DNA from 3 places in the Paraburkholderia sp. HP33-1 genome. Region 2 is predicted to be linked to each of the others. Evidence: predicted binding sites of a transcription regulator. Region 2 holds the regulator's gene; each other region holds the start of a gene.
The links. The regulator LexA, encoded in region 2, represses DNA repair genes until DNA is damaged. The targets are predictions, from matches to a motif close to ACTGTATNNNNATACAGT.
Positions count from the first base shown of each region.

Region 1 (9,780 bases), 1.0 Mb from region 2:
TCACTGACTCCTAGATCCATCTTGTCGGCGTTCGTACCTGCCTCACGCGGTTACTGCGTTCGGCTACGGCCCCGATAGAGGATGGGTTCACATCTGGCACCGCACACGCATGTACGGCACCGCCTTGTGTCCGCTCGAAAGACCGAGGCCTCAGGCCGTCGGTTCTTCCTTCGCGAGACTTGTGAGCCACGCCTCGTCGGCACGGCTCAGCATTCTGTTTTTTCTGGCCTTCACGATCAGATCGGGCCGCTTGTTCAACGTGTTACGAAGCGCTTCACGCCGCCGCCACGCTTCGATTTCCGCATGATGGCCGCCGAGCAGCACATCTGGTACCCGCACGCCCTCGTACTCCTCGGGACGCGTGTAGTGCGGACAATCGAGCAGCACGTCGACGAAGCTGTCCTGCACCGCCGACTGCGAGTCGTTCAGCACGCCAGGCAACTGACGCACGACTGCATCCATCAATGCCATCGCAGGCAACTCGCCACCCGACAGCACGAAGTCGCCAAGGCTGACTTCCTCGTCGACTACACGGTCTAGCAGACGCTGGTCGATCGCTTCGTAACGCCCGCACAACAGGATCAGACCGGGTTCGGCCGCGAACTTCATCACGCGCTCGTGATTCAGCGTGGCGCCTTGCGGCGACATCATCACGACGCGCGATGCGCCCATGCCCTGCTCCGACTGCGCCGCCTTCGCGGCGTTGATCGCGTCTTCGAGCGGCCGGGCCAGCATGACCATGCCGGGGCCGCCGCCGTACGGGCGATCGTCGATCGTGCGGTAGTTGTCGGTCGTGAAATCGCGCGGATTCCACGTACGCAACCCATAGCGCTGCTGTTTCGCGGCCCGGCTGGTTATGCCCCAGTCGGTCAGCGCGCGGAACATTTCTGGAAAGAGCGTCACGACATCGAACTGCATCGCTCTCCCCCTTCAACGAAAGATTTCAATAGTCAGCTTCCCAGTCGACGACGATCTGCTTTGCCGCCTGGTCCACCGTTTTGACAAAGACGCCGACGAACGGGATCATGCGCTCGCCTACGACCGGCTTGCCGTTTTTGTCGGTAGCCGGATATGCGATGCGCAGCACCGACTGCGCGCCATTGTCGATCATGCTGGCGACCTTACCGAGGTTGAGCCCGGCGAGATTCACCACATCCAGGCCGATCAGATCGACCCAGTAGAATTCGTCGGCATCGAGCGCCGGAAATTCGCTGCGGCTGACGTACACGCGCGAGCCGCGCAACGCCAGCGCCACATCGCGGTCAGCGACGCCGCCCAGATGGGCAACCACGCTGTCGCTATGCGTTTTGGCCTGCAAGGACGGCGCCGATCTGCGCTCCTGGCCTTTCATCAGCCACCAGCGCTTCGCGCTCAGCAAGGCCTCGCCGCCCTGCCCGGCATCCGCGTGCGCGGCCACCTTGACCCAGCCTTTGAGACCATAAGCGTCGACGATTGCGCCGACCTCGACCGCATCGGCCGGCCAGCTTGCCGCCGTTTCGATGCGCATTTCTGCAGCTTCGGAATCGGCGTTCGCGACATTGACTTGCGCCTCTTTCGCCTTGCCGTCGGTTCGTTCGACCGGCTTGCGGACGAATGTGCCGAACGACACCTGACCAGACGCCTTTGCGCGCGAAGCCGCCTTGGCGCGACCAGAACTGCCGGAATCACGCTCAGACATCGAATAACCTCGACAACAACTTCGCAGCCTGCTTTGGCGTCTGCTTCAGTAAAACAATTTGCGCATCGGGCTGCTCACGCAAGCTGCGCGAGCCGTCGGCCACACCGACGACGATACGCGTGCGGGCCGCCATATCAAGCAGCCGGCTGCGCCTTTTGCGCTTCCTTCACGAGACGTTCGACGGTCGGCGACAGTTGCGCGCCAACACCTTGCCAGTACGTCAGGCGATCCTGAGCGATACGCAGGGACTCGCCCTTCGTAGCGACCGGATTGTAAAAACCGACGCGCTCGATGAAGCGGCCGTCACGACGGCTGCGCGAGTCAGTGGCGACGATGTTGTAGAACGGGCGCTTCTTGGAGCCGCCACGAGCCAAGCGGATGATGACCATACTAGAATCCTTGAAAACCGGGGTTCGGAACGACTGAAACACGCGATTATAGCGGGAAACCGACGCCATAACAAACACTTACCGGGATAAACTGCGGAACGGGACTACCCCGGCCTTCCACAAGAGGTGTGTGAACCCGCTCAAACGCCCGAATTTCCTGAAGGAGCGCCCGTGCAACGCCAGCCGATCCTGCCGTTTCTCTCCACTCTTTTTGTTTTTTTCGTGCGCATTGCCGGACTTGCGTGCACCGCGCGTAACCGGATTCTACGTGGGGCCGCGAGCGCGTTGCTCGCCGCACAGGCGTTGACGGCGACCGCCACGCTGCCCGTCGAGAAAATCAAACTGCCGCCGGGCTTTCACATCGAGGTGTTGTCGGACGACGTGCCGGGCGCGCGCGCGATGACCCTGTCACCCAAAGGCATTCTCTATGTGGGCAGCATGGATGGGCGCGTCTACGCGCTCGAACTGCGAAACGGCCGCCTGACGGGTCGCCACGTGATCGCGTCCGGGCTGCAGATGCCCGTCGGCGTCGCGTGGCATGACGGCGCGTTGTATATGTCGGCCGTGTCGAAAATCGTGCGCCTCGATGCGATCGACTCGCATCTGAACGATCCACCGAAACCCGTCGTCGTCACCGACAAGCTGCCCTCGGAGGCGCATCACGGCTGGAAATTCATCGCGTTCGGCCCGGACGGCAAGCTGTACGTGCCGCAAGGGGCGCCGTGCAACATTTGCGAGAGGGATCCGGACCGCTTTGCGCTGATTGGTCGCATGGACCCGGACGGCAGCCACTACGAAGTCGTCGCGCGCGGCATCCGCAATTCGGTCGGCTTCGCGTGGCACCCGGTCACGCACGAACTGTGGTTCACCGACAACGGTCGCGACCTGCTCGGCGACGATATTCCCAACGACAAGCTCAACCGCGCGCCACGGCTCGGCATGAATTTCGGCTTTCCGTACTGTCACGGCGGCGACACGCCCGACCCCGAATTCGGCAAGGATCATCCGTGCAGCGAATTCACGCCGCCGGTGGTCAAGCTGGGCGCGCACGTTGCGTCGCTTGGCATGCGCTTCTACGACGGCCCAATGTATCCGGCCGACTATCGCAACAACATCTTCATCGCCGAGCACGGCTCGTGGAACCGCAGCAAGAAGGTCGGCTACCGGGTCGTGCGCGTGATCACCGACCCGGACGGTAGCCACGCGCACGAGCAAGTCTTTGCCGAAGGCTGGCTGCAACCCGGCGAATCGGTCTGGGGCCGCCCCGCCGACGTGCTGCCGCTGCCAGACGGTTCGCTGTTGATCAGCGACGATACTGCCGGTGCGATCTATCGCGTCACCTATTCGTCGCCTTAGCGCGCGGATACATGCAGCAGGTTCCGCAGAACGGCTGCCCTCGCTGCACGTTCACCCGCGACATGTCCATCAATGCGCCGCAGGCGTAGAATGCGCGTCGGTCCGCGCCCCGCGGCGCGGCGCTCCTTTCGACCGCCTGTTACTCTGCCCACGCGTTCATGTCCACCGTAGCCTCGACTTCCCCGCGCTTCAGATCCAAGACGCTCACCGCCGCGTTGGCGTTCCTGTTCGGCAGCCTCGGCGCCCACCGCTTTTATTTGTACGGCACGCGGGACATATTCGGCTGGGCGCATCTGCTCGGCACGCTAATCGGCATTCCCGGCGTGATGCTGCTGATCTCGACCGAACGCGCCTCGATCCTCGGCTGGGTACTCGCTTCGATCGGGGCAGTTTCGCTGTTTGCCGCGTTTCTGGCGGCGCTCGTCTACGGGCTGCGTCCGGATCAGAAATGGGATGCGCAATTCAACTCCCACACGCAACGCAAAAGCCGCTCCGGGTGGACGGTCATCTTCGTCGTGATCTTTTCGCTGCTGATCGGTGCGTTCCTGCTGATGACCGGTCTCGCGCTCGCGTTCCAGACCTACTTCGAAAGTCAGGTGGAAGCGGCCAAAGCGATTTCGCAGTGACACCCATCGCGGAACGAGCAAACGTCCAGCCCGCTAGAAAAGCCTAAGTTGCGGATTGTCGCGCGCCGATGCGGTTGTGTGCTCGGGGCGCGACGGCTCGATCCGCTGGAAGTGCGACATGTCGAGAATGCCGCGCTCGCGTTCGTTTAGCCCCAAACGGCGCACGGCCTTGTGAAAGCGCTGCCTGAGCAGATCCGCCCATAGACCCTCTCCCTTCATGCGGGTCGAGAATGACGAGTCGTAGTCCTTGCCGCCGCGCATGTCGCGCACACGGCTCATCACGCGTTCGGCCCGATCCGGGAAATGTGCGCTCAGCCAACCCTTGAACAGCGGCGCGACCTCCCAAGGTAACCGCAGCACGATATAGCTCGCGTTGCTGGCGCCCGCTTGCGCGCACGCTTCGAGCACGCGTTCCATGTCCGGTTCGGTGACGAACGGAATCACCGGCGCGATGCTGACGCCGACCGGAATGCCCGCCTCGCTTAGCGTGCGGATCGTGCGCAGCCGGCGCGATGGTGTAGCCGCGCGCGGTTCGAGCGTGCGCGCGATATCGGCGTCCAGCGTGGTGATCGTGATCGCCGCCATGAACTGCCCGCGCTCCGCCATCGGCGCGAGCAGGTCGATGTCGCGCTCGATCAGCGACGATTTGGTGATCGCCGCGAACGGGTGATTGCGCTCGCCGAGCACCTCGATGACACGACGCGTAAGACGCAAGTCGCGTTCGGCCGGCTGCCACGCGTCAGTGGCAACGCCGAGCGCGATCGGCTCGGGTACATACGATTTCTTCGACAGCTCCCGCTCGAGCAGTTCCGGCGCGTTGATCTTCGCGTAGATGCGGCTTTCGAAATCGAGCCCCGGCGACAACCCCAGATAGCTGTGGGTAGGCCGCGCAAAGCAATAGATGCACCCGTGTTCGCAGCCGCGATACGGATTCAGCGACACACTAAACGGAATGTCCGGTGACGCGTTGCGCGTGAGGATTGTTTTCGCACGCTCCTCGAACACCTGCGTGCGCAGGGGCGTCGGCTCGCCGTCTTCCTCGGCCGTCTGCCAGCCGTCGTCGACGGCTTCGCGCTGGTCGAGTTCGTAGCGGCCTTGCAGGTTCGTGACCGCGCCGCGCCCCTTGCGAGGCGCCGGCGGCGCGATCGGATATTCCGGAATGTCAGGAGGGTCGGGATCATCCACGGCGGGCCACGCTAAGAAACGCGAACAGGAAATGCAAAAAGAAGACGACGCAAAACACCTGTATAAATATACAGTGTTTACGCCGTTTGTCGAGCATTTCGTTGGTCGCGTGATGCGCGGCCAGCGCCGTCAGCGAGTCGGCACTTACTCGCCGACTGCGATCGTCAGCGTCTCCTTGATTTCCTCCATCACCACATAGCTCTTCGACTGCACTGCGCCCGGCAGCTGGAGCAGGATGTCGCCGAGCAGCTTGCGGTAATCGGCCATTTCGCCGATGCGCGCCTTGATCAGATAGTCGAAATCGCCCGACACGAGGTGGCACTCGAGCACCTCGGGGATCTTCTGCACCTCGCGCCGGAACAGGTCGAACATGTTGCCGCTCTTGTGATCGAGCGTGATCTCGACGAACACGAGCAGCGCCGCGCCCAGCTCGGCCGGGTTCACGCGCGCGTAATAGCCGGTGATCACGCCGTCGCGCTCCATCCGCTTGACCCGCTCGATGCACGGCGTGACCGACAGCCCCACCTGCTCCGCCAGGTCCTTCATCGCCATTCGGCCGTCCTGCTGCAGGAGCCGCAGGATCTTGTGATCGAGCTTGTCGAGAGCCCGCACGGGCTGGCGCTGGGTACGCATGGTGTTTTTGCTGAAAATGATGAAAATACGATAACAAAACCTGCATCAATGTTAATAGTATAGCGGTTAACACTGGGCAAACAGCATTTCACTGTGCGTTGCAGCTCGTTGAGTCGAATCAGATCGAATCCAGCGACGAGCACCTTGCCCTCACTCACTTTTCTGATTATCTGGAGCAGCTATGCGAGTCGTCGTTTTGGGCAGTGGCGTCGTCGGGGTGACGACCGCGTATTACCTCGCGCGCGCGGGTCACGAAGTAACCGTGATCGATCGCGAGGCCGGCCCAGCGCTCGAAACCAGCTTTGCCAACGCGGGCCAGATCTCGCCGGGCTACGCGTCGCCGTGGGCCGCGCCGGGCGTGCCGCTGAAGGCCGTCAAGTGGATGTTTCAGAAGCACGCGCCGCTCGCGATGCGCCTCGATGGCACCGCGTTCCAGCTGCAATGGATGTGGCAGATGCTGCAGAACTGCACGGCGTCACGCTATGCGGTGAACAAGGGCCGCATGGTGCGGCTCGCCGAATATAGTCGCGACTGTCTGCAGGCGCTGCGCGCGGACACCGGTATCCAGTACGAAGGCCGCACCGGGGGCACGCTGCAGGTGTTCCGTACGCAGCAGCAGTTCGACGGTGCCGCGAAAGACATCGCCGTGCTGCAGGAAGCCAACGTGCCGTATGAGCTGCTGTCGGCGGACGAACTCGCGAAGGCCGAACCGGCGCTCGGCGCGGTGTCGCAAAAGCTCACGGGCGGCCTGCGTCTGCCCGGCGACGAAACCGGCGACTGCCAGATGTTCACGACGCGCCTCGCTGCGCTCGCCGAAGAGCTGGGCGTCAAGTTTCGCTACAACACGTCGATCGACGCGCTCGCGATGGCAGGCGGCCGAATCGCCGGCGTGCAATGCGGCGCTGAGCTGGTGCGCGCGGATTCGTTCGTCGTCGCGCTCGGCTCGTACTCGACGCGCTTCCTCGACGGCATCGTGAAGATTCCGGTTTATCCGCTGAAGGGCTATTCGATCACAGCGCCGATCGTCAACGCGGCGGCCGCACCGGTATCGACCGTGCTCGATGAGACTTACAAGATCGCGATCACGCGCTTTGATGACCGGATTCGCGTCGGCGGCATGGCCGAGATCGTCGGCTTCGACAAATCGCTGCGCCGGGCGCGTCGCGAAACGCTCGAGCTGTGCGTGAACGACCTGTTCCCGGGCGGCGGCGACACGTCGAAGGCGACGTTCTGGACCGGTCTGCGGCCGATGACGCCGGACGGCACGCCGATCGTCGGCCGCACGCCGGTGCCGAACCTGTTCCTGAACACCGGCCACGGTACGCTCGGCTGGACGATGTCGTGCGGCTCGGGCCAGTTGCTCGCCGACCTGATGTCGGGCAAGCAGCCGGCAATCCGCGCGGATGATCTGTCGGTCCATCGCTATCTCGGCGAGACCGTGGGCGAGCATCGGCCGGCGTATGCGTGAGTTGGAGTGCGTACGCTGAAGCGGCCCTCGCCTCAGCGCAAACCGTAAACTGAATCACCAAAAACAAACGGCGCCTCGCGAGGCGCCGTTTGCATTTCAATGCCGAAGCGTTCAGCTAAACGTGCTGCCGCGACAGCGGCATCAACGCACGCTCAGAACTGATCCTCCGACAACGCCAGCACGCCCTCGCCCCCCTTCGCGTTGACGATCGCCACTTCAAGCGCCGTCGCCTGCGGCAGCACGTGCTCGGCGTAAAACCGCGCGGTCGCGATCTTCGCGTCATGGAACGCGGGATCCTCGTCGCGCCGGGCCGCCGCGGCAAGCTGCGCGCGCGCCATCTGCCAGCCGCCGAGCACGATGCCCGCGAGCTTCAGATACGGCACGCTGCCCGCGAACACCGCATTCGGATCGCCCTTCGCATTCACGACGACGAAATCGACGACCGCGCCCAGCGCGCGTTGCCCCTGCGCGAGCTGCGTCTTCATCGACGCGAACGCCGCGCCCTGCTGCGCGCCAAGCGCCTGAACCGTTTCGGCGATGCCAGCAAGCAGTTGCTTCGCGATCTTGCCGCCATCGCGCAACGTCTTGCGGCCGATCAGATCGTTCGCCTGAATCGCGGTCGTGCCTTCGTAGATCGGCAGGATGCGCGCATCACGGTAGTACTGCGCGGCGCCGGTTTCCTCGATGAAGCCCATGCCGCCGTGCACCTGTACGCCGAGGCTCGTCACGTCGATCGACAGCTCCGTGCTCCAGCCCTTCACGATCGGCACCAGGTATTCGTAGATCGCCTGGTGGTTCGCGCGCGTCGCCTCGTCCGGATGACGATGCGCGACGTCGCAATGCGATGCCGCGACATACGCGAGCGCGCGCGACGCCTCGGTGAGACTGCGCATCGTCGACAGCATGCGGCGCACGTCCGGGTGCTGGATGATCGCGACCGACTGCTTCGCGGAGCCATCCACAGGACGGCTCTGCACGCGCTCTTTCGCATACGCGACCGCCTTCTGGTACGCACGATCCGAGATCGCAACCCCTTGCATGCCGACCGCGAAACGCGCGGTGTTCATCATGATGAACATGTACTCGAGGCCGCGATTTTCTTCGCCGATCAGCTGGCCGATCGCGCCGCCGTGATCGCCGAACTGCAGCACCGCGGTCGGGCTCGCCTTGATGCCGAGCTTGTGCTCGATCGACACGCAATGGACGTCGTTGCGCTCACCGAGCGAGCCGTCCTCGTTGACGAGGAACTTCGGCACGAGGAACAGCGAAATGCCTTTCACGCCTTCGGGCGCGTTCGGCGTGCGCGCGAGTACGAGATGGACGATGTTCTTCGCCATATCGTGCTCGCCCCACGTAATGAAAATCTTGGTGCCGAACAGCTTGAACGAACCGTCGCCCTGCGGCTCGGCGCGCGTGCGCACGAGCGCGAGATCGGAGCCGGCCTGCGGCTCGGTCAGGTTCATCGTGCCGGTCCATTCACCGGAGAGCAGTTTCGGCACGAAGGTCTGTTTCTGCGTTTCGCTACCCGCCGTCAATAGCGCTTCGATTGCGCCGTCGGTCAGCAAAGGACACAACGCGAACGACAGATTCGACGCGTTCAACATTTCGACGCAGGGTGTTCCGATCAGCTTCGGCAGCCCCTGCCCTTCGTACTCGAGCGGATGCTGCACGCCTTGCCAGCCGCCCTCGGAGAACTGGCGGAACGCGTCCTTGAAACCGGGCGTCGCGGTGACGACGCCATCCTTCCAGGTGCTCGGATTGCGATCGCCGTCGACGTTCAGCGGCGCGAGCACTTCGCCGCACAGTTTCGCCGACTCGTCGAGCACAGCCTGCGCCGTGTCGAGGTTGGCGTCTTCGAAGCCAGGCAGCTTCGCGATGTCTTCGAGTCCGGCCAGTTCTTTCATCACGAACAGCATGTCCTTGATGGGCGCCGTATAGCTCATTTCGGTTCTCCTCCGTTGATATGAAAAAAGGGCGCGGGACTTGGTCGGTCCTGCGCCCTTCGCGTGTTGTCGGCGGCCCCTTTCAGGCGCCGCGGCGCTTAGCCGAGTTCGCGCACGAGTTCCGGCACGACGGTGAAGAGATCACCGACGAGGCCGTAATCGGCGACGCTGAAAATCGGCGCTTCTTCGTCCTTGTTGATCGCGACGATGACCTTCGAATCCTTCATGCCCGCGAGGTGCTGGATCGCACCCGAGATGCCGACCGCGACGTACAGTTGCGGCGCGACGATCTTGCCGGTCTGGCCGACCTGGTAGTCGTTCGGTACGAAGCCCGCATCGACCGCCGCGCGCGATGCGCCCAGTGCCGCACCGAGCTTGTCCGCCAGCGGTTCCAGAACCTTCGTGTAGTTCTCGCCGTTGCCCAGACCCCGGCCACCCGACACGATGATCTTCGCGCTCGTCAGTTCCGGACGGTCGAGCTTCGTGACTTCGCGGCTCACGA
Region 1 covers NZ_JAJEJR010000001.1:2,507,584-2,517,363, forward strand. The annotation lists gene rplS (50S ribosomal protein L19) at 1-1, opposite strand, end outside; gene trmD (tRNA (guanosine(37)-N1)-methyltransferase TrmD) at 151-918, opposite strand; gene rimM (ribosome maturation factor RimM) at 944-1,678, opposite strand; gene L0U81_RS11400 (hypothetical protein) at 1,671-1,811, opposite strand; gene rpsP (30S ribosomal protein S16) at 1,813-2,067, opposite strand; gene L0U81_RS11410 (PQQ-dependent sugar dehydrogenase) at 2,239-3,423, shown strand; gene L0U81_RS11415 (NINE protein) at 3,582-4,049, shown strand; gene L0U81_RS11420 (PA0069 family radical SAM protein) at 4,083-5,234, opposite strand; gene L0U81_RS11425 (Lrp/AsnC ligand binding domain-containing protein) at 5,379-5,867, opposite strand; gene L0U81_RS11430 (D-amino acid dehydrogenase) at 6,049-7,335, shown strand; gene L0U81_RS11435 (acyl-CoA dehydrogenase) at 7,488-9,278, opposite strand; gene L0U81_RS11440 (electron transfer flavoprotein subunit alpha/FixB family protein) at 9,377-9,780, opposite strand, start outside.
Region 1: L0U81_RS11420 (PA0069 family radical SAM protein) is a predicted target of LexA. The motif match lies at 5,292-5,309, and genes of this name have one in related genera.

Region 2 (9,780 bases):
GATCGTTGATCAGTGCACGCGCGAGCGTGAGGCGCCGCTTCATGCCGCCCGACAGCTCGCTCACACGGGCGTCCGCCTTGTTCTCGAGGCGTGCGAATTCGAGCAGACCCGGCACCGCCGCGCGACACTGCGAGGCGCTCAGGCCGAAGTAGCGGCCGAACACGAGCAGATTTTCACGCACCGTGAAATCGGGATCGAGGTTGTCGAACTGCGGCACAACGCCCACGCGCGAGCGCGCGATGCGCGCGCGGCCCGGGATCGGCTCGCCGCATAGGCGGATCGCGCCGGCGTTGGGCGCCGCGATGCCTAGCAGCATGCGCAACGTAGTGGTCTTGCCGGCGCCGTTGGGGCCGAGCAGCCCGAAGCATTCGCCGGCGTTCACATGAAAAGACAATCCATCGACGACTGTTTTTTCGCCGTAGTTTTTCCTGACCTGATGGAATTCGATGGGGGCGGCGGGCATAGGTCGAGCAAGACTCCGAAAGAGGTCATAACGTAAGGGCAAGACACACAACATACCTGCGCGACACGCATTGCGCACGCGCGGCCGCGAGGGCTGCGAAGCCGCTCATTCTAGGGTATCGGCCGCTGATGCGAACGGGTGTCCGGGAACGCGTCATGCGTAGGGTGCGTGGTGCTGCCGGGTGCCGTTGTTTGCCGGTGGCGCGACTGGGCCGCCACACGGCCCCTGGAGCGCCGCCGCAACGTTCGGACGCGAGGTTTTGCGGCGCGGCATTCGTGTGCAAACGTTGTCTCCAGTCGCCCAACGCTTGTGCACACTGGATTAGCATGCACCGACTTTGGACCTGGCGTTTTCCATCCCTTGCAAGCCGGATTGCGGCGCACCATGATTGATTCAGACCGCGCTTTCGCGCGAACGGAGAAAAATGATGGCGAGCTACCAGAAAATCCTGTTGTGCTATGACGGCTCGCGCGAAGGCCGCAAAGCCCTGCGGTGCGGCGCCGATCTGGCGTTGGACCTGAAGGCGGAAACACATCTGCTGTCGGTCGTCGACATGCGTTCGAGCATCGCGCAAAGCGCGGGCCTGTTGACTGACGTCGCCTGCGGCAGCTTCGAAAAAACGGCCCGTGAGATCTTGCAGGAGGGTGTGAACTGGCTGACCGAGCGCGGCGTGAACGCGCAAGGGCATTTCGCGTTCGGTCATCCGATCGACGAGATCGCCAATCTCGCCAACGAGTTGCAGGTCGACCTCGTGGTGGTCGGCCATCGCTGCCGGACCGGTTTGTCGCGCTGGTGGATGGGAGCGGGCAACACGCCGCTGCTCGACCGGGTGTCGTGCAGCATTCTGGTGGCATGCTCGTCCGGGCAGGAGCAGCAGCAGGCGGCTGCGGCGTGAGGTTAGCCGCCCGGCAAGCCCATCACGTCAGCCTCACTCGTTCAGATTGATCGCCGCGAGCTTCCACGTGACCAGGCCTTCGCGACGGAAGATGGCCGAGTAATTCGCGCTGCCTTCGCCACGCCGGAACGTGATGACAAATTCATTGAGACTGCGATAGCCGGCCGTGCTCTGACGCGCGGGCGGCGGCGCACTCGCCTGATTGGCGCCCGCGGCCGGTGCGGCCGGCGCTTCGCCGCCCGCGGCTGGCGGTGCGGCCGGTTGCTCGCCCGGCGTGCCGCGAGGCGGCATGCCGTTCAGGAGCGCCGCGACACCGTCGGGTGTCGCATAGGCATCGACGAGCGGGCCGATCAGCGTCACGCCAATCACCGCCCCGATCGTGGCCATCTTGTTGCCGGCGTCCGCTTCGAGCCGGCGTGTCAGCATGTCGGCCACCTGCTGTTTCAGACTGTCGCGTAGCGCGGGAAAGTCTACGTACTGATTGACCGTTTGCACATCTCGCGCATCCGCTGCGCGTTTGAGATTGTTCACCGCGATATACGGTGACGCATAAACAAACCCCAGCGCGGCAATCACGATCACCACGATCAGCGTGATCAGCAGCGGCCGGGTGGCGCTGCCCTGTGTGCGTTTCGGAACTGTCATCGAATGGGACTCCACGTCAGTGATGATCTAACGTCGACCACGGCGAGGTCGAAACGATCCCATAACACGCGAACATCTGAACATCCGAAATGCGCCTTGGATGCGTGCTCAGAATTCGCTCACGCTTCGAACGCCGCGCCGTGCACGTTGGCTTCTTCGGCTATGCAACGGTCGATCATACGGCATACGGCGTCGACCGTGCCGACCATGATCAATCGCGACGGTCCATGATAGACCCGCACCGGCGCGCGACGCGCAGGCTCCGCTATGTTCAGCGCCGCGTTCAGCGACACGCGTGCGAACGCCGGCAACGACGACGGCAGTCCGGAAGCTTCGACAGGCTCGTCGAACAGCGACGGCGTGCGCGCCGCGGGCGCCTCGACGAGCGCGCAGGGCGTGAGCTTGCGCAGATGGCGCAGACGACCGAACTGGCGAAAAGGCAGCAAGCGGGCAAGGCGTTCCATGAGTCTCTCCAGGCTATACGACGTCGATGCGGGCGTAAATGCGGCTTGGGCTGACCAAACCGGCGCGAACGTTCCTGTTGCAGCTAAAGATCAGAACTCGCTGGGGCGGATCAGGCCGACCGCGATTCCTTCGAGTGCGAAATCCGCGCTCCCGGTTTCAACGAAGATGTTGTCGTAATCGGGGTTTTCGGCGATCAGTTCGATGCCGTTCGGCCGGCGCTTCAGACGCTTGACCGTTACGTCGTCGCCGAGCCGCGCAATGATGATCTGGCCGTCTTTCGCTTCGCTGCGCTTTTGCACCGCGAGCAGGTCGCCGTCGAGAATGCCCGCGTCGCGCATCGACAGGCCGCGCACCTTCAGCAGGTAGTCGGGCTTGCTCGAGAACAGCGCCGGGTCGCACGCGTAGTGCTGCGAGATATGTTCCTGCGCGAGGATCGGGCTACCCGCCGCGACCCGGCCGATCAGCGGCAGCGACAACTGCATCAGGCCCGCGTGCGGCAGCGTGAACTGGTGCGGCGCATCCTCCTGCCCGGACAGCAGGCGGATGCCGCGCGACGCGCCGGCTGCGAGTTCGATCACGCCCTTGCGCGCCAGCGCGCGCAGATGCTCTTCCGCGGAATTGGCCGAGCTGAAACCGAGTTCGGCGGCAATTTCCGCGCGGGTGGGCGGAAAACCGGTGCGTTCGATCGCGCGGCGGATCAGATCGAAAACCTGCTGCTGTCGTGCGGTGAGTTTTGTCATGGCCACTGTATGTATGAACAGGTGACTGTATTTTTATACAGTATTCGGCGCATTTCAAGCTTTACTTTAAGTTCGACGCGAGGGGGCGCTGCGGCGTCGCTGATCGGCGACATCACGCCACTTTCGACGTCCGAACGGCCGGCGCATCTGTCGTTACCACTTTTGAGTATTAAAAAATGAAGAAACATTATTTTTAATGATGAAAGCTCTTCGATAGACTGGCCTCCGGCTTGGCGCTCATGTGCACGTGACCGCGACGCAGAAGAACACCAAACGCTCATCAGCGGACCATCACGCGGAGAAAAACAGAGATGAACGATCGCCATATGGAGCTTGCGGCTCGAACCAGAAAACTGATCGCGGCTCTCGCCGTCGGCGCGGCGGGCACGCTCGGCATGTTGGGCGCAAGCGGCGTCGCGCACGCCGACACCACGCTTCTGAACGTTTCTTACGATCCGACGCGCGAGCTGTATCAGGACGTCAATCAGGCATTCGGCAAGCAATGGCAGGCGAAGACGGGCGAGACCGTAACCTTCAAACAGTCGCACGGCGGCTCGGGCGCGCAGGCGCGCTCGGTGCTCGACGGCTTGCAGGCCGACGTCGTCACGCTCGCACTCGCCTACGACATCGACGCGCTCGCGAACAAGGGCCTCGTCGACAGGAACTGGCAGAAGCGTCTGCCGGACAATGCGTCGCCGTACACATCGACGATCGTGTTTCTCGTGCGCAAGGGCAATCCGAAGCACATCAAGGATTGGGACGATCTGGTGAAGCCGGGCGTGTCGATCGTGACACCGAATCCGAAGACCTCGGGCGGCGCGCGCTGGAACTATCTGGCCGCGTGGGCGTACGCCGAGCATCAGCCGGGCGGCAACGACCAGAAGGCAAGGGAGTTCGTCGGCAAGCTGTACAAGAACGCCGGCGTGCTCGATTCGGGCGCGCGCGGCGCGACCACGAGCTTCGTGCAGCGCGGTATCGGCGACGTGCTGATCGCGTGGGAGAACGAGGCGTTTCTGTCGGTGAAGGAGTTTGGTCCGGACAAGTTCGAGATCGTCGTGCCGTCGGCGAGCATCCTCGCCGAGCCCCCGGTCGCGGTGGTCGACAAGGTCGTCGACAAACATGGCACGCGCAAGCTTGCCGAGGCGTATCTGAACTTCCTGTATAGCGAGGAGGGTCAGGAGATCGCCGCACGCAATTTCTATCGTCCGCGTTCTAACAAGGTTCCGGCCGACCTGACCGCGAAGTTTCCGAAGCTGAAGCTCTACACGATCGACGATTCGTTCGGTGGCTGGGCCAACGCGCAGAAGACGCACTTCGCGGACGGCGGCGTGTTCGATTCGATCTATCAGCCGCAGTAAAAACCGCCGTCTGAAGTTCAGGCAGAGGAAAGAGGGCGCGCCCAATCGGCGCGCTTTCGGCTAACCGGACGCCGGTGGCCGGCAGTACCGCAGTACCACGACAACACGACAACTCAGCAACACGAAAAACAGCGCGAGCATCAACCATGAACGAGTATCCAGCATGACCACGTTGACCTTCCGCAAGCCGAGCGCATTGCCCGGTTTTGGCCTGACACTCGGCATCACGGTGGCTTATCTGAGCCTCGTGGTGCTGATCCCGTTGGCGGCGACCTTTCTGAAAACCGCGACGCTCGACTGGGACCAGTTCGTGCGGGCGGTCACCTCGCCGCGCGTGCTCGCTTCATATCGGCTGACGTTTTTCTCGGCGCTCGGCGGCGCGCTGATCAACGCAGTGTTCGGCTTTCTCGTCGCGTGGGTGCTGGTGCGCTACACGTTTCCGTTCAAGCGCATCGTCGATGCGGTCGTCGATCTGCCGTTCGCGCTGCCCACCTCGGTCGCGGGCATTTCGCTCGCGGCCGTGTATGCGGGCAACGGCTGGATCGGCCAGCTCCTCGCGCCGCTCGGCATCAAGATCGCGTTCACGCCGGCCGGTGTGCTGGTCGCGCTGACGTTCATCGGCTTGCCGTTCGTCGTGCGCACGGTGCAGCCGGTGCTCGAGGAGTTCGAGCGCGAGCAGGAGGAAGCGGCCGCGTGCCTCGGCGCGTCGCGCTGGCTCACGTTTCGCCGCGTCGTGCTGCCGGCTGTGTTCCCGGCGCTCCTGACCGGCTTCGCGCTCGCCTTCGCGCGCGCGCTCGGTGAATACGGCTCGGTGATCTTCATCGCCGGCAATGTGCCGATGAAGTCGGAGATCACGTCACTGCTGATCATCACGAAGCTCGAGCAATACGACTATGCGGGCGCGACGGCCCTCGCGGTCGTGATGCTGGTCGTGTCGTTCCTGATGCTGCTGTTGATCAACACGTTGCAGTGGTATCTGCAGCGGCGCACGAGCCGCGGCAACGCAGGGCCGGCGCCGGTGGCCACGAACGTCGCCGTCATCGGTGGAGGTGTGCAATGAGCCGCGTTCCGACGAATCCGGCGAGCGCAGCGCGTCGCCCCGATCCGGTCAGCGAGCCGCGCGTCGTGCGCTGGCTGCTGATTGGCCTCGCGCTGCTGTTTCTCGCGCTGTTTCTGGTCGTGCCGCTCGCCGCGGTGTTCTATCAGGCGCTGAACAAGGGACTGCGTTTTTACTTCGAAGCGCTTGCCGATCCGGATGCGCTGTCGGCCATCAAACTGACGCTGATCACCGCGGCGATCGCGGTGCCGCTGAACCTCGTGTTCGGCCTCGCGGCGTCGTGGTGTATCGCGAAGTTCGAATTCCGCGGCAAGGCGCTCCTGACCACGCTGATCGATCTGCCGTTCTCGGTGTCGCCGGTGATATCCGGTCTGATCTACGTGCTGATGTTCGGCGCGCAGGGCTGGTTCGGCCCGTGGCTCGAGGATCACAACGTGCAGATCATCTTCGCGGTGCCGGGCATCGTGCTCGCGACGATCTTCGTGACGTTCCCCTTCGTCGCGCGCGAACTGATTCCGCTGATGCAGGCGCAGGGCAACGACGAGGAAGAAGCCGCGCGCGTGCTCGGCGCGTCGGGCTGGCAGACGTTCCGTCGTGTCACGCTGCCGAACGTGAAATGGGGTCTGCTGTACGGCGTGATTCTGTGCAATGCGCGCGCGATGGGCGAGTTCGGCGCGGTCTCGGTCGTGTCGGGCCATATTCGCGGGCAGACCGACACGATGCCGCTGCATGTAGAAATCCTCTACAACGAATACAACTTCTCGGCCGCGTTCGCCGTGGCGTCGCTGCTCGCGCTGCTCGCGCTCGTGACGCTTGGGCTGAAGCTGCTGGCCGAGCGTCATATGTCGGCGGAGCTGTCGGCCGCGCGCGAGGTGCCCGCGTATGCGGGGCCGGTGCCGTCCGGTGCTTCGCAGGCCGGTAGTGTGCAGTCCGCTTCTCATTCGTTTTTCGTCAACGCCACGCCTGCGTCGCAGCGACATCCGCTCAAGCAAGGAGAGCTGTAAATGGGTATCACCGTTCGTAACCTGCAAAAGCGCTTCGGCGATTTCGTCGCGCTCGACAACGTGTCGCTCGACTTTCCGCCGGGCGAACTCGTCGCGCTGCTCGGGCCGTCGGGCTGCGGCAAGACGACGTTGCTGCGCGTGATCGCCGGTCTCGAATACGCGGACGGCGGCCAGGTCGAGCTGCAAGGCCAGGACGTCGCGGCGGTCGGCGCGCGTGAGCGCGAAGTAGGCTTCGTGTTCCAGCATTACGCGCTGTTCCGTCATATGACGGTGTTCGAGAACGTCGCGTTCGGGCTGCGCGTGAAGCCACGCAAGGAGCGTCCATCGGAGAAGGTGATTCGCGAGAAAGTGCACGAGCTGCTGAAGCTCGTGCAGCTCGACTGGCTCGCGCAGCGCTACCCGTCGGAGCTCTCGGGTGGTCAGCGGCAGCGCATCGCGCTCGCGCGCGCATTGGCCGTGGAGCCGAAGGTGCTGTTGCTCGACGAGCCGTTCGGCGCGCTCGACGCGAAGGTGCGCAAGGAACTGCGCAGCTGGCTGCGTCGCCTGCACGACGATCTGCATATCTCGACGATCTTCGTCACGCACGATCAGGAAGAAGCGCTCGAAGTCGCCGATCGCATCGTTGTGCTCAATCGCGGGCATGTCGAGCAGGTAGGCAGCCCGCAGGATGTGTACGACCATCCGCAGACGCCATTCGTCTACGAGTTCCTCGGCGCGGCGAACCGTCTGCACGGCAACGTCGATGCGCAAGGCTTTGTCGTCGATGGCGCCGCGCTGCCGGTTTCAATCACGGCTGGTTTCAGCGGTCCTGCGTTCGGTTACGTGCGGCCGCACGATCTGCAGCTGTATCCGCGGGCGGCGGGGCATCGCGAGGGCATCGTCGTCGACGTGCGGCGCGTGGTGACGCTCGGCGGCTCGGTGCGCGTCGAGCTCGCGAGCCGCGAAGGTAACCTGCTCGAAGCCGAACTCGATCGCGAAACGTGGCGCGATCTGCAACTCGCGGTCGGCGACGGCGTGACCGCGGTGCCGCGCGCGCTGCGCGTTTTTCCGGAGACAAATCGATGAATTTCCAGCAGTTGCGCTTCGTGCGCGAGGCCGTGCGTCAGAACATGAACCTGACCGAAGTCGCAAACGTGCTTTACACGTCGCAGTCTGGCGTATCGAAGCAGATCAAGGATCTCGAGGACGAACTCGGCGTCGATATTTTCATTCGCCGCGGCAAGCGCCTGACGGGCCTCACCGAGCCGGGCAAGGCGGTGCATCAGCTGATCGAGCGAATGCTGCTCGATGCGGAGAACCTGCGCCGCGTCGCGCGTCAGTACGCGGATCAGGACAGCGGCCACCTCGTCGTCGCGACCACGCATACACAGGCACGCTACGCGCTGCCGAAGGTGGTCCGGCAGTTCACGTCGGTGTTCCCGAAAGTGCATCTGGCGCTTCGTCAGGGCAGCCCGCAGCAGATCGCGCAGATGATCATCAACGGTGAGGCGGACATCGGCATCTCGACCGAGGCGCTCGACCGCTTCCCCGACATCGTCACGTTCCCGTGCTATTCGTGGCATCACGTTGTGGTCGTGCCGAAGGATCATCCGCTCGTCGGCCGCTCGAATCTGACGCTCGACGAGATCGCCGAATTCCCGATCGTCACCTACGACCAGGACTTCACGGGCCGCTCGCATATCGATCAGGCGTTCGCCAAAGCGGGCGCGTTGCCCGACGTCGTGCTGACCGCGATCGATGCCGACGTGATCAAGACCTACGTCGAGCTCGGCATGGGCATCGGCGTGGTCGCCGCCATGGCCTACGATCCGAAACGCGACACTGAACTCGTCGCGTTGGATACGCAGCATCTGTTCGAGGCGAGTACGACGCGCGTCGGCTTGCGCAAGGGGACATTCCTGCGCGCGTACGCGTATCGGTTGATCGAAATGTTCGCGCCGCAGCTGAACGAGGCAGATATCGCGGCGCAGTTGCGCGAGGCTGCTTAGACTCGCGGCTGGAGCAGCTGGAACAGTTGGCAGCGAACTCAGCAGCCTTTACGAAATATTCGCTAAGGTGTACATCGCAATTTTTCTTGAACCAGTGACTATGTCGCGCGCTCATACAATCGGATCCATGTGAAAAGGAAACCACATGTCTGATTTTCATCTTACCTCGGGTGACAGTGCCGCTGGGGCGCTACGCTACGCGATAGATTCACTTGGTTTGACGGGGGAGGTATTTTGCTTCCGCGACGACTACGCTCTCGGGCCCTTGTCGATGGAACTGAGACCTGCATTTCGGCAATATATTTTTCGCAATCAGATACCTGTCGGTTCAGAACCGGACGATTTTCCTCATGACAAGCGTAATCCATGGGACTTACTGCGCCAACGTATCGAAAGCGATCGTCCAGAACGAACAATAATTTGGACAAGCGGAGGTGGATCGGATCAGGTATTCCGACGAATAGCTTGCCGATACTTGACGGATCCAACAGCGCGCGTGTTGCAAGTAGAGGTGCCGGCACCACCGTTTGGTGGCTGCCATTCCGTTGCTCACCACGCACCAGAAGATCTGGTGCAGTTTCTGTCGACCTCTATTGTCCTATCCTCCGCCGAGCGACAAGGTCTAGCGGAGGAATTCGACGCGATCGCAGCACGCCCGGAACAGTTGCGAGAATACGATGAAGGTGGATTTTTTCGGTTCCGCAATCTGGATGCTTACGATGACTGGCTGCTGAACCGTTGCACGACCTACTGGAGACCTACGCAAATCATCGTGGGCGAACTGATGGAGCAAATGCGGCAGCATGACCCGCGCAATGGCAAAGGTGATGCTTTTTGGGCCTCACGTCTTCAACAATTGGTTGAGGATGGTCGGATCGAGGCAGACAAAGCCGATGCGACGGTGTGGCAATACCGCGTTCGCAAGATTGGCGACCCGGCTTGAAATTGCGAGTTAAGTGTATTTGCAGGAACAGGAGCCGGCAGTCGGGCGTGTGGTAAATGTTGAGTTTCGGTCAGTCCGGCGACACCTCAATACCGTACATCTCCAGGAGATTACGTGTAGCGCGATCGCCATCGACAATCCTGGCGAAGTCGACACCGGCGGCGACAATGGCACGAGCACTGGAGATGAAACGACGGGCACGAACGCCGGTGGGGAACTCAT
Region 2 covers NZ_JAJEJR010000001.1:1,482,188-1,491,967, forward strand. The annotation lists gene nodI (nodulation factor ABC transporter ATP-binding protein NodI) at 1-463, opposite strand, end outside; gene L0U81_RS06740 (universal stress protein) at 891-1,358, shown strand; gene L0U81_RS06745 (DUF2939 domain-containing protein) at 1,392-2,003, opposite strand; gene L0U81_RS06750 (hypothetical protein) at 2,123-2,467, opposite strand; gene lexA (transcriptional repressor LexA) at 2,558-3,208, opposite strand; gene L0U81_RS06760 (sulfate ABC transporter substrate-binding protein) at 3,520-4,566, shown strand; gene cysT (sulfate ABC transporter permease subunit CysT) at 4,730-5,626, shown strand; gene cysW (sulfate ABC transporter permease subunit CysW) at 5,623-6,627, shown strand; gene L0U81_RS06775 (sulfate/molybdate ABC transporter ATP-binding protein) at 6,628-7,692, shown strand; gene L0U81_RS06780 (CysB family HTH-type transcriptional regulator) at 7,689-8,615, shown strand; gene L0U81_RS06785 (DUF3658 domain-containing protein) at 8,761-9,558, shown strand; gene L0U81_RS33800 (transposase) at 9,568-9,780, opposite strand, start outside.

Region 3 (9,780 bases), 1.3 Mb from region 2:
ACGCGATATACGTCGCGAGATGGTTCGCCTGCGCCATGTTGCCGAACGGCCGGCGCTCGACGATCACGTTATACGCGACGACGAACGGCGCGACTCGCGTCTCGAGGTGAAGCAGCTGGATCACCTGGCTGAACACCGCAAACAGACCGCCGACGATCAGCGCCCCCGCCGCCCAGCGCAAGGCGGTTTCATCGAGCTTCACGCGCGTGAAGCCATAGCCCACGTGCACGGCCATCCATGCGGCCAGCAGGAAGCCCGCGCCGAGCCAGTTCATCGACGGTTGCGCGACCGGCAGCACCAGCGTCTGCACGACCAGCACAAGGCCGAACAGCAATGGCACTAGCGCGACCGTGGGCGACGCGAAGCTCACGCGCGGCCGCGTGGTCGCGACCAGCAGCACGACGGCCGCGCCGGTCAGCAGATACAGCGCGAGCGAGGTGAATTCGGCGTAGAAGGTTGGGATCGGATACGTATGGTTGGCAACCGCATAGGGCAGGATCAACGCAAGAGCCAGCAGTACGAGAGACAGGTAGCGCGCGAAAGGGGTCGGCATCGAATCAACAGTGGGCGTCAGCAACCGGCGCACTATACAAAAAATTCGTTGCACTGTGCGCCGGCCCGGCCGAAATAGGCGCAAAACCCGCCTTTTACGTTGCGGCTCCGACTCCTGCGGTCAGCGCCCGGTCACTCACGCGTTGGCCTCCTTACGAACGGCATTCGGGCGGTGCCAGATTCGCGGCGAGCGTCGGCGCTTCGATGGGCATCGGCCCCGAGCCCGGCGCCGGCAACGACGACGCGCTCTTGCCGCCCGCAAAGCATTCCCACGTCAGCGCGCCGCCCAGCACCGCGTCCTTGCTCAACGCGACACGCGCGCTCGGGGCATCCGCGTTGTCCGGCACCGAAGGCACCAGCGTCAGCGTGTTGGCACCGGCCTGCGCGACGCGCGTCGTGTACGTGATCGAGATCTGGCCGGTGTCGTCGTCGATCTGGATGGACTCGACGTTGCGCGTGGCGGGCGGCGACGCATAACCGCCGCTGAACGCGTTGCCGCTCGCGGCGTTTTCGGCCACCGCGAGCCGCGCCGATGCCGCGAGCGACAAGCCCTCGCCGACCCGGCTACGCGCCAGATAGTCCTGATACGCGGGAATGGCGTAGGCCGCGATCACGCCGACGATCGCGAGCACGATCATCAGCTCGATCAGCGTGAAGCCGACGCCGCAGCGGCGCGACGCTCGGGTGGATTGAGAGTAAGGAAAATATGGCAGCGGGGTAACGATCATCGGCAGACTCCTGATACGAGAAACGCCTGGCCCGCGAATCGGGAACAGGCGCATTGATCGTAGCGAGCGAGGCTCGCGCGTCACAGTCAGCCGGATGGCCAGGCTTGCGTTCGGACGGCACCACGGTTTAGGCAGCGGCTCGCGGCGGCCCCACGCTCACACCGCCGCGCGTTTCACGTTACGGCGCTTCAGCAGATAACCAACGATCACGACGAACAGCGCGCCCGCGACGCTCATCCCGTACTCGGCGACGGGCGTGTCGAGGATCGGCCAGCGGTCGCCGGCCGGGTCGTTGATGATCAGGCCGCCCGCAATCCAGCCGAGCAGGGCCGCGCCGAACAGCACGATGGACGGAAAGCGATCGAGCAGCTTCAGAATCTGCTGGCTACCCCACACGATCAGCGGAATGCTCACCACAAGGCCAAAGATCACCAGGGCCAGCCGATGCTCCTGCTCCGCGGCTTCGGCCGCGCCCGCGATCGCGATCACGTTGTCGACGCTCATCACCGCATCGGCGACGATGATCGTCTTCACCGCCGAGATCAGCTTGTCGGCCGGCTTCACGTTCTCATGTGCGTCGTGCGCCGGCGAGAGCAGACGCACCCCGATCCACAGCAGCAGCACGCCGCCCGCGAACTTCAGGAACGGCACGTCGAGCAGCACGACCGCGAACGCGATCAGCACGACCCGCAGCGCGATCGCGCCGACGGTCCCCCACACGATGCCGCGCATGCGCTGCGACTGCGGCAGGTTGCGGCAGGCGAGCGCGATCACGACCGCGTTGTCGCCGCCGAGCAGAACGTCGATGACGATGATCTGAAAGACCGCGCCCCAATGAAGGGTCGTGAAGAATTCGAGCATGGAAAAAAGAATCAGAAAAGTCGGCCGGGCGGACAGAAACCCTGCACAAGCGCGGACGAAAAAAAGCGGGGGAGTCTGCACTCCCCCGCTTTTCGGGACCGCCGCTCACGAAAGGACTTCGTAAGCGTATCAAAAACGCGCGCCTACGGCACGCGAATTCGATTTACAGCATCGCCTTCAGAAGACGCGCCATTTCCGACGGGTTCTTCGTGACCTTGATACCACATGCGTCCATGATTTCCAGCTTCGCTTCAGCGGTGTCCGCACCGCCCGAGATCAGCGCGCCGGCGTGGCCCATGCGCTTGCCCGGAGGCGCCGTGACGCCAGCGATGAAGCCGACGACCGGCTTCTTCATGTTGTCCTTGATCCACTCAGCAGCGTTCGCTTCGTCCGGACCGCCGATTTCGCCGATCATGATGACGGCATCCGTATCCGGATCGTCGTTGAACATCTTCATGACGTCGATGTGCTTCAGACCGTTGATCGGGTCGCCGCCGATACCGACTGCCGACGACTGGCCGAGGCCGATCGCGGTCAGCTGGCCGACTGCTTCATACGTCAGCGTGCCCGAACGCGACACGACGCCGATGCGGCCCTTGCGGTGGATGTGACCCGGCATGATGCCGATCTTCAGCTCGTCCGGCGTAATCGTGCCCGGGCAGTTCGGTCCGAGCAGCAGCGTCTTGCGGTTTTCTGCACGCATACGGGCCTTGAGTTCGATCATGTCACGGACAGGAATGCCTTCCGTGATACAGATCGCCAGATCCAGGTCGGCTTCGACGGCTTCCCAGATTGCCGCAGCAGCGCCTGCCGGCGGAACGTAAATCACCGACACGGTCGCGCCCGTTTCAGCCTTGGCTTCAGCGACGCTAGCGTAGATAGGAATGCCTTCGAAATCTTCGCCTGCACGCTTCGGGTTCACGCCTGCAACGTACGCTTCGCGGCCGTTTGCATATTCGCGGCAAGCACGCGTGTGGAACTGACCGGTCTTGCCGGTAATGCCCTGCGTGATGACCTTGGTGTCTTTGTTGATCAGAATCGACATGTATTGACCTCTGTTCGTTTGGCGTCGCGCGGGTGCGCCACGAGGCGCGATGTTGCGCGCCCGCGTCGCTCGCGCGCCGCCATTCGTAATCCTGGTAAACGCGCTGGGGAGCTTACGCCTTGCCCGCAGCGGCCGCGACGACCTTCTGAGCCGCTTCTTCCATGCTGTCGGCCGAGATGATCGGCAGACCGGATTCAGCGAGCATCTTCTTGCCCAGGTCTTCGTTCGTGCCCTTCATGCGGACCACGAGCGGCACCTTCAGCGACACGGCCTTCGACGCCGCGATCACGCCTTCCGCGATCACGTCGCAGCGCATGATGCCACCGAAGATGTTGACCAGAATCGCGGTCAGGTTCGGGTTCTTCAGCATGATCTTGAACGCTTCGGTGACCTTCTCGGTCGTCGCGCCACCGCCGACGTCGAGGAAGTTCGCCGGTTCGCCGCCGAACAGCTTGATGGTGTCCATCGTTGCCATTGCGAGGCCAGCACCGTTCACGAGGCAGCCGATGTTGCCGTCGAGCGAGATGTACGCGAGGTCGAACTTCGACGCTTCGACTTCAGCCGGATCTTCTTCGTCCAGATCGCGGTACGCGACGATTTCCGGGTGACGGAACAGCGCGTTCGAGTCGAAGTTGAACTTCGCGTCGAGCGCGATGACCTTGCCGTCGCCGGTCAGGATCAGCGGGTTGATTTCGGCGAGCGATGCGTCGGTTTCCCAGAATGCCTTGTACAGGCCTTGCAGGATCGCGCGAGCTTGCGGGATCGAAGCGTCGGGCACGCCGATCTTCTTCGCGAGGTCGTCCGCTTCCGCGTCCTTCAGGCCGGTCGACGGGTCGACAGCAACCTTGTGGATCAGCTCAGGCGTCTTTTCCGCGACTTCTTCGACGTCCATGCCGCCTTCGCTCGACGCCATCACGACGATCTTCTGCGAAACGCGATCGATCACGAGACCGACATACAGTTCCTTCTTGATGTCGGCGCCTTCTTCGATCAGCAGGCGGTTCACCTTCTGGCCTTCCGGACCGGTCTGGTGCGTGACGAGCTGCATGCCGAGGATCTGGTTCGAGTACTCGCGAACCTGTTCCAGCGACTTGGCGACCTTCACGCCGCCGCCCTTGCCACGGCCACCTGCGTGGATCTGAGCCTTGACGACCCATACCGGGCCGCCCAGCTCTTCCGCGGCCTTGACCGCATCATCCACCGAGAAGACCGGCTTGCCGCGCGGTACCGCGACGCCGAATTTCCGCAGGATTTCCTTACCCTGGTACTCGTGAATCTTCATGCGTGATTCCCTTCAGTCTGAGAGTTGGATTGAACTTCGTTTCCGTTGCCGCCGTTCAGGCAGACGCAGTGCCGCCTGGGTCGCGGGGCGCCGCGTCGTCCGATGAGGCCGCGCGCTCCGCTGGACGCGGTGCGTGGCCATACCAGCGCGGATAAAACTGTTGCACCGCCTCGCCGTCGAAACGCAGCGCGTGGCAGCGTCCCAGCTGGAATGGCGGTTTGTCGTTGGAATGCTCGCCTGTGCCGTTAGACGATTCGTCTCCCGAACCCGCTTTCGCGCCCGCCGCGCGGTCACCGGTGTCCCACACATCGCCGGCGAACGCCTGGATCGCGGCGGTCGGCAGGATCGCGCACAACTCGGTGAGATGCGTGCAACCGGCCGTGCCGGCCAGCAAACGGGCAGCATCGCGACGGAAGTTATGGAACAGATTGAGCCCGATGAGGGCACGGTAGGCGGGATTGCTGGCCTGGCACAACCCTGGATAGGGAACCCAGTCGGACGACGCCTCGGCGTCGACGACGTTGAGCTTGCGATCGATGGTGATGCGAAGCCAGAGTTCATGGATCGGCTGACCATTGGGCCGGACGCCCGACGCAAGCGCCACATCGCGTGGTTTTTCGTCGGTCAGGCACGCTTCCACGTCCCACAGGCCATCGGCTCGCTCGTAAGCTTCCGCTCTGATTGCGCGACGATGGCGCAACTGACGGGACACGGGCGAGGAGAGCGACATGCGGGAAGGAAAGGCCGGATTGGAAAACCTCTGAATTTTAGCATAACGGGTATTTGGGGCAGCCCCGATTGCGCACGGCCGCGCGACGGGGTACGGCTCGGCAATTGCCGGCTGCCGAGGCTGGGGTGCTAGTCGCCGCCCCACATGTCGTCGATGCCCTTCAGGATCTTGCCGATCGTCGCGCCGGAAAAACCGCGCGACGCGAGAAAGCGCGCCTGCTTCGCGCGCTCGGCCGGTGTTTGCGGCAGCTCGCCGAATTTTTTGCGCCAGACCGCCTGGGCGCGCGCGAGTTCGGTTTCGAGTAATTGCGCACTCGCCTCTTCGACGAGCGCCGGGTTGAGCGCGTGCTGCTTCAGTTCACCGAGAATGCGGCTCGTGCCGAGCCGCGAGGCGCGCCGATGGACCAGGCTTTCCGCGAAGCGCGAGTCGGATAGCCAGTTTTCGGCTTCCAGCGAGTCGAGCACCGTGTCGAGCGAATCGGTTTCCTCGACGTAGGGCTTCAGCTTGCGGGCAAGTTCGGCGCGGCTATATTCGCGGCGCGACAGATAGCCGAGCGCACGCGCTTTCAGCGAACGGGTTGGGCGTTGGGATTTTCTGCTGTCGTCTTCGTCGGACTGCGCAGGCTTCGCTTCGCCGGGTTCGCGGCGCGAGCGGGTGTAGGTGACTTCGGAGGGAGAGGTGGAATCGCGCGCGGAGAAATTCAGGCTAGACGACGCCGCCGGGGATACAGACCGCGTACGCTGCGGGCCGCGGCCCGCAGCGCGGTCGTGTGCGTCGAACGATTCGAACGGATCGAATGGATCGCCGGCGGATGGGCCGCCGGCATTGGGTGATCCATCCGGCGCTTCGCGCGGGCCGTCCGGATGGCGTCCGGAGTCGGACAACGGCCGGCCTTTGCGGATCACGTGATGCTTACTCTTCTTCGTCCGCGACTTCAGCGTCGGCGCCGGTCACGGCGTCCGCCATCGCGGTGACGCCCAGCGACTCGCGGATACGGTTTTCGATTTCGCGTGCGATGTCCGGATTTTCGCGCAGGAACTCACGTGCGTTGTCCTTGCCCTGACCGATCCGTTCGCCGTTGTAGCTGTACCATGCGCCAGCCTTGTCGACGATCTTCGCCTGCACGCCGAGGTCGATGATTTCGCCCTGCCGCGAGATGCCCTCGCCGTACAGGATGTCGAAGATCGCTTCGCGGAACGGCGGGGCCACCTTGTTCTTGACGACCTTCACGCGCGTTTCGTTGCCGATCACTTCGTCGTTCTTCTTGATCGAACCGATGCGGCGAATGTCCAGACGCACCGACGCGTAGAACTTCAGCGCGTTACCGCCCGTGGTGGTTTCCGGGTTGCCGAACATCACACCGATCTTCATGCGGATCTGGTTGATGAAGATCACGAGGCAGTTCGTGCGCTTGATCGTGCCAGTGAGCTTGCGCAGCGCCTGCGACATCAGACGCGCCTGCAGACCCGGCAGCGAGTCGCCCATTTCGCCTTCGATTTCCGCCTTCGGCACCAGCGCCGCGACCGAGTCGATCACGATCATGTCGATCGAGCCCGAGCGCACCAGCGCGTCGGCGATTTCGAGCGCCTGTTCACCGGTGTCCGGCTGCGAGACCAGCAGGTCGGCGACGTTCACGCCGAGCTTGCCCGCGTATTGAATGTCCAGCGCGTGTTCCGCGTCGATGAACGCCGCGGTGCCGCCGAGCTTCTGCATTTCGGCGACGACCTGCAGCGTCAGCGTGGTTTTACCGGACGACTCCGGACCGTAGATTTCGACCACGCGGCCACGCGGCAAACCGCCGACGCCCAGTGCGATGTCGAGGCCGAGCGACCCGGTGGAGACCACCTGGATGTCTTCGACTGCCTCACCTGCGCCGAGCCGCATGACCGACCCTTTGCCGAACTGCTTTTCGATCTGCGCGAGCGCGGCGGCGAGGGCCTTGCTCTTTTCAGCAGTCAGTCCAGCCGAGCCTTTCTTGCTTTCTTCCATGAATCGTCCTTTGCTATGATGAACGGCGTCTGAGGCAGGTGTATGCCCGAGATACCACCAGATTGGGCGGAGTCTTCAGGACATCACACGAAACGCAGACACTGTATAAAAAAACAGTAGTCTTGGCAAGCGCGATTGTGATGCGAACGCGCATTTTTGCTGTCGCGCTGCCCCAACTACTCACAATAATGTTCGGAGACCGCTGCGCGCCGGGGCGAACCCCACGGTGCCGGCAAAGCCAGGCTGGCGCATCATGCGAATTCTGATAGCCGAAGACGACAGCATACTCGCGGACGGTCTGGTTCGATCACTCCGCCAATCGGCCTATGCCGTCGATCACGTCAAAAGCGGCGTGGAAGCCGATACCGCGTTGTCAATGCAGACGTTCGACCTATTGATCCTCGATCTGGGCCTGCCGCGCATGTCCGGGCTCGAGGTGCTGCGCCGCCTGCGCGCGCGCAATTCGAACCTGCCCGTGCTGATCCTGACCGCCGCCGATAGCGTCGACGAACGCGTCAAAGGCCTCGACCTCGGCGCCGACGACTACATGGCCAAGCCCTTCGCGCTGAACGAACTCGAAGCGCGCGTGCGCGCGCTGACGCGGCGCGGCGCGGGTGGCGGCCCGACGGTCGTGCGGCACGGCTCACTATCGTTCGATCAGGTGGGCCGCATCGCCTACGTGAACGACCAGGTGATCGATCTGTCCGCGCGCGAACTCGGCCTGCTCGAGGTGCTGCTGCAACGGATCGGCCGGCTGGTCTCGAAGGAGCAACTCGTCGACCATCTGTGCGAATGGGGCGAGGAAGTCAGCAACAACGCGATCGAAGTCTATGTGCACCGGTTGCGCAAGAAGATCGAGCCGAGCGGCGTGCGCATCATCACCGTGCGCGGGCTGGGCTACTGCCTGGAAAAGGCCGCGCCGCCGGCGACTGCGAGCCCGGCGCCAGGCGCAACCGCGAACGCGCCCGCCGGCTCCGAGCAGCAGGCGGCGCAAGCGACACAATCGCCCAGCGCGCCGCCGTCCGCCGCGATGCCGGCGAGCCACCACTACAAATAGAGGCCAGCGATGTCCGCACGCGCTGATCGCGCCACGGCGCACGCGGCGGACCTCGACGAGGCGCGCGACGCGCGCTACGCCAATCCGTTCGCCCCGCCCGACGAAACCGAAGCCGCCGCCGAAGCGCGTCCGCGCTCGCTGTTCGGCGAGATTCTCGACTGGATGCTCGCGCCGCTCCTGCTGCTGTGGCCGATGAGCCTCGCCGTCACGTATCTGGTGGCGAAGTCGATCGCGAACGGACCGTTCGACCGCGCGCTCGAAACCGACGCCTACGTGCTCGCGCGCCAGATCCACCCGGTCAACGGCGTCGCGGAGCTGGCGCTGCCCGAGTCGACGCGCGATTTCCTGCGCGCCGACAACGTCGACAGCGTGTTCTTCCAGGTGCTCGGCACACGCGGCGAGCTCGTCGCGGGCGAGCGCGACATGCCGCTGCCGCACGAGGAGGACCGCCCGCAACCCGGCATTGTGGAATTCCGCGACGACGTGCTGCGCGGCAACGACATTCGCGTCGCGTATACAACCGTCGAATTTCCGCAGACGCCGGGCGCGCAGCCCGTGCTCGTGCAGGTCGCCGAAACGCTCGACAAGCGCAGCCAGCTCGCCAACGACATCATCAAGGGCGTGATCCTGCCGCAGTTCGTGATCCTGCCGCTCGCGATTCTGCTCGTGTGGTTCGGGCTGTCGCGCGGGCTCGAGCCGCTGCATGCGCTGCAGGCGCACATCCGCGCGCGCCGGCCGGACGATCTGTCGCCGCTCGAGGCGCGCCGCGCGCCGCCGGAAATCGAGCCGCTCGTCACGTCGTTCAACGATCTGCTCACGCGCCTTGAACAGAACATGGAGCTGCAGAAGCGCTTCATCGCCGACGCCGCGCATCAGATGAAAACGCCGCTCGCCGGCCTGCGCACTCAGGCCGAGCTCGCGCTGCGCCAGAACGTGTCGGCCGAGGTGCATCGCTCGCTCGAACAGATCGCGGCGAGCTCCGGGCAGGCCGCGCGGCTCGTCACGCAGCTACTCGCGCTCGCGCGCGCGGAGAACCGCCGGTCGGGACAGATCTTTACACCGGTTGAGCTGGGCGAACTCGCGCGCAGCGCGGTGCGTGAATGGGTGCAGGCCGCGCTCGCCAAGCAGATGGACATCGGCTACGAAGCGCCCGGCGAGCCGGTCGAAGTCGCGGGCAATCCGGTCATGCTGCGCGAGATGCTGTCGAACCTGATCGACAACGCGATCCGCTATACGCCGGCGGGCGGCCGCATCACCGTGCGCGTGCGGCACGATACGGCCGCGCGGCGCGTGCATCTGGAAGTCGAGGACACCGGGCTCGGTATTCCGGTCAGCGAGCGCTCGCGCGTGGTCGAGCGGTTCTACCGGATTCTCGGCCGCGAGGAAGACGGCAGCGGCCTCGGTCTCGCGATCGTGCGCGAGATCACGGCGATGCACGGCGGCGAGCTCGTCATCGACGACAACGTCTACCAAGACTCGCCGCGGCTCGCCGGTACGCTTGTGCGTGTCAGCCTGGACGTGCTCGAACGGGGGCGG
Region 3 covers NZ_JAJEJR010000001.1:2,829,112-2,838,891, forward strand. The annotation lists gene L0U81_RS12910 (PglL family O-oligosaccharyltransferase) at 1-553, opposite strand, end outside; gene L0U81_RS12915 (pilin) at 705-1,280, opposite strand; gene L0U81_RS12920 (TerC family protein) at 1,437-2,141, opposite strand; gene sucD (succinate--CoA ligase subunit alpha) at 2,305-3,186, opposite strand; gene sucC (ADP-forming succinate--CoA ligase subunit beta) at 3,299-4,468, opposite strand; gene L0U81_RS12935 (DUF2889 domain-containing protein) at 4,524-5,198, opposite strand; gene recX (recombination regulator RecX) at 5,327-6,103, opposite strand; gene recA (recombinase RecA) at 6,111-7,187, opposite strand; gene L0U81_RS12950 (response regulator transcription factor) at 7,441-8,244, shown strand; gene L0U81_RS12955 (sensor histidine kinase) at 8,254-9,780, shown strand, end outside.
Region 3: recA (recombinase RecA) is a predicted target of LexA. The motif match lies at 7,288-7,305, and genes of this name have one in related genera.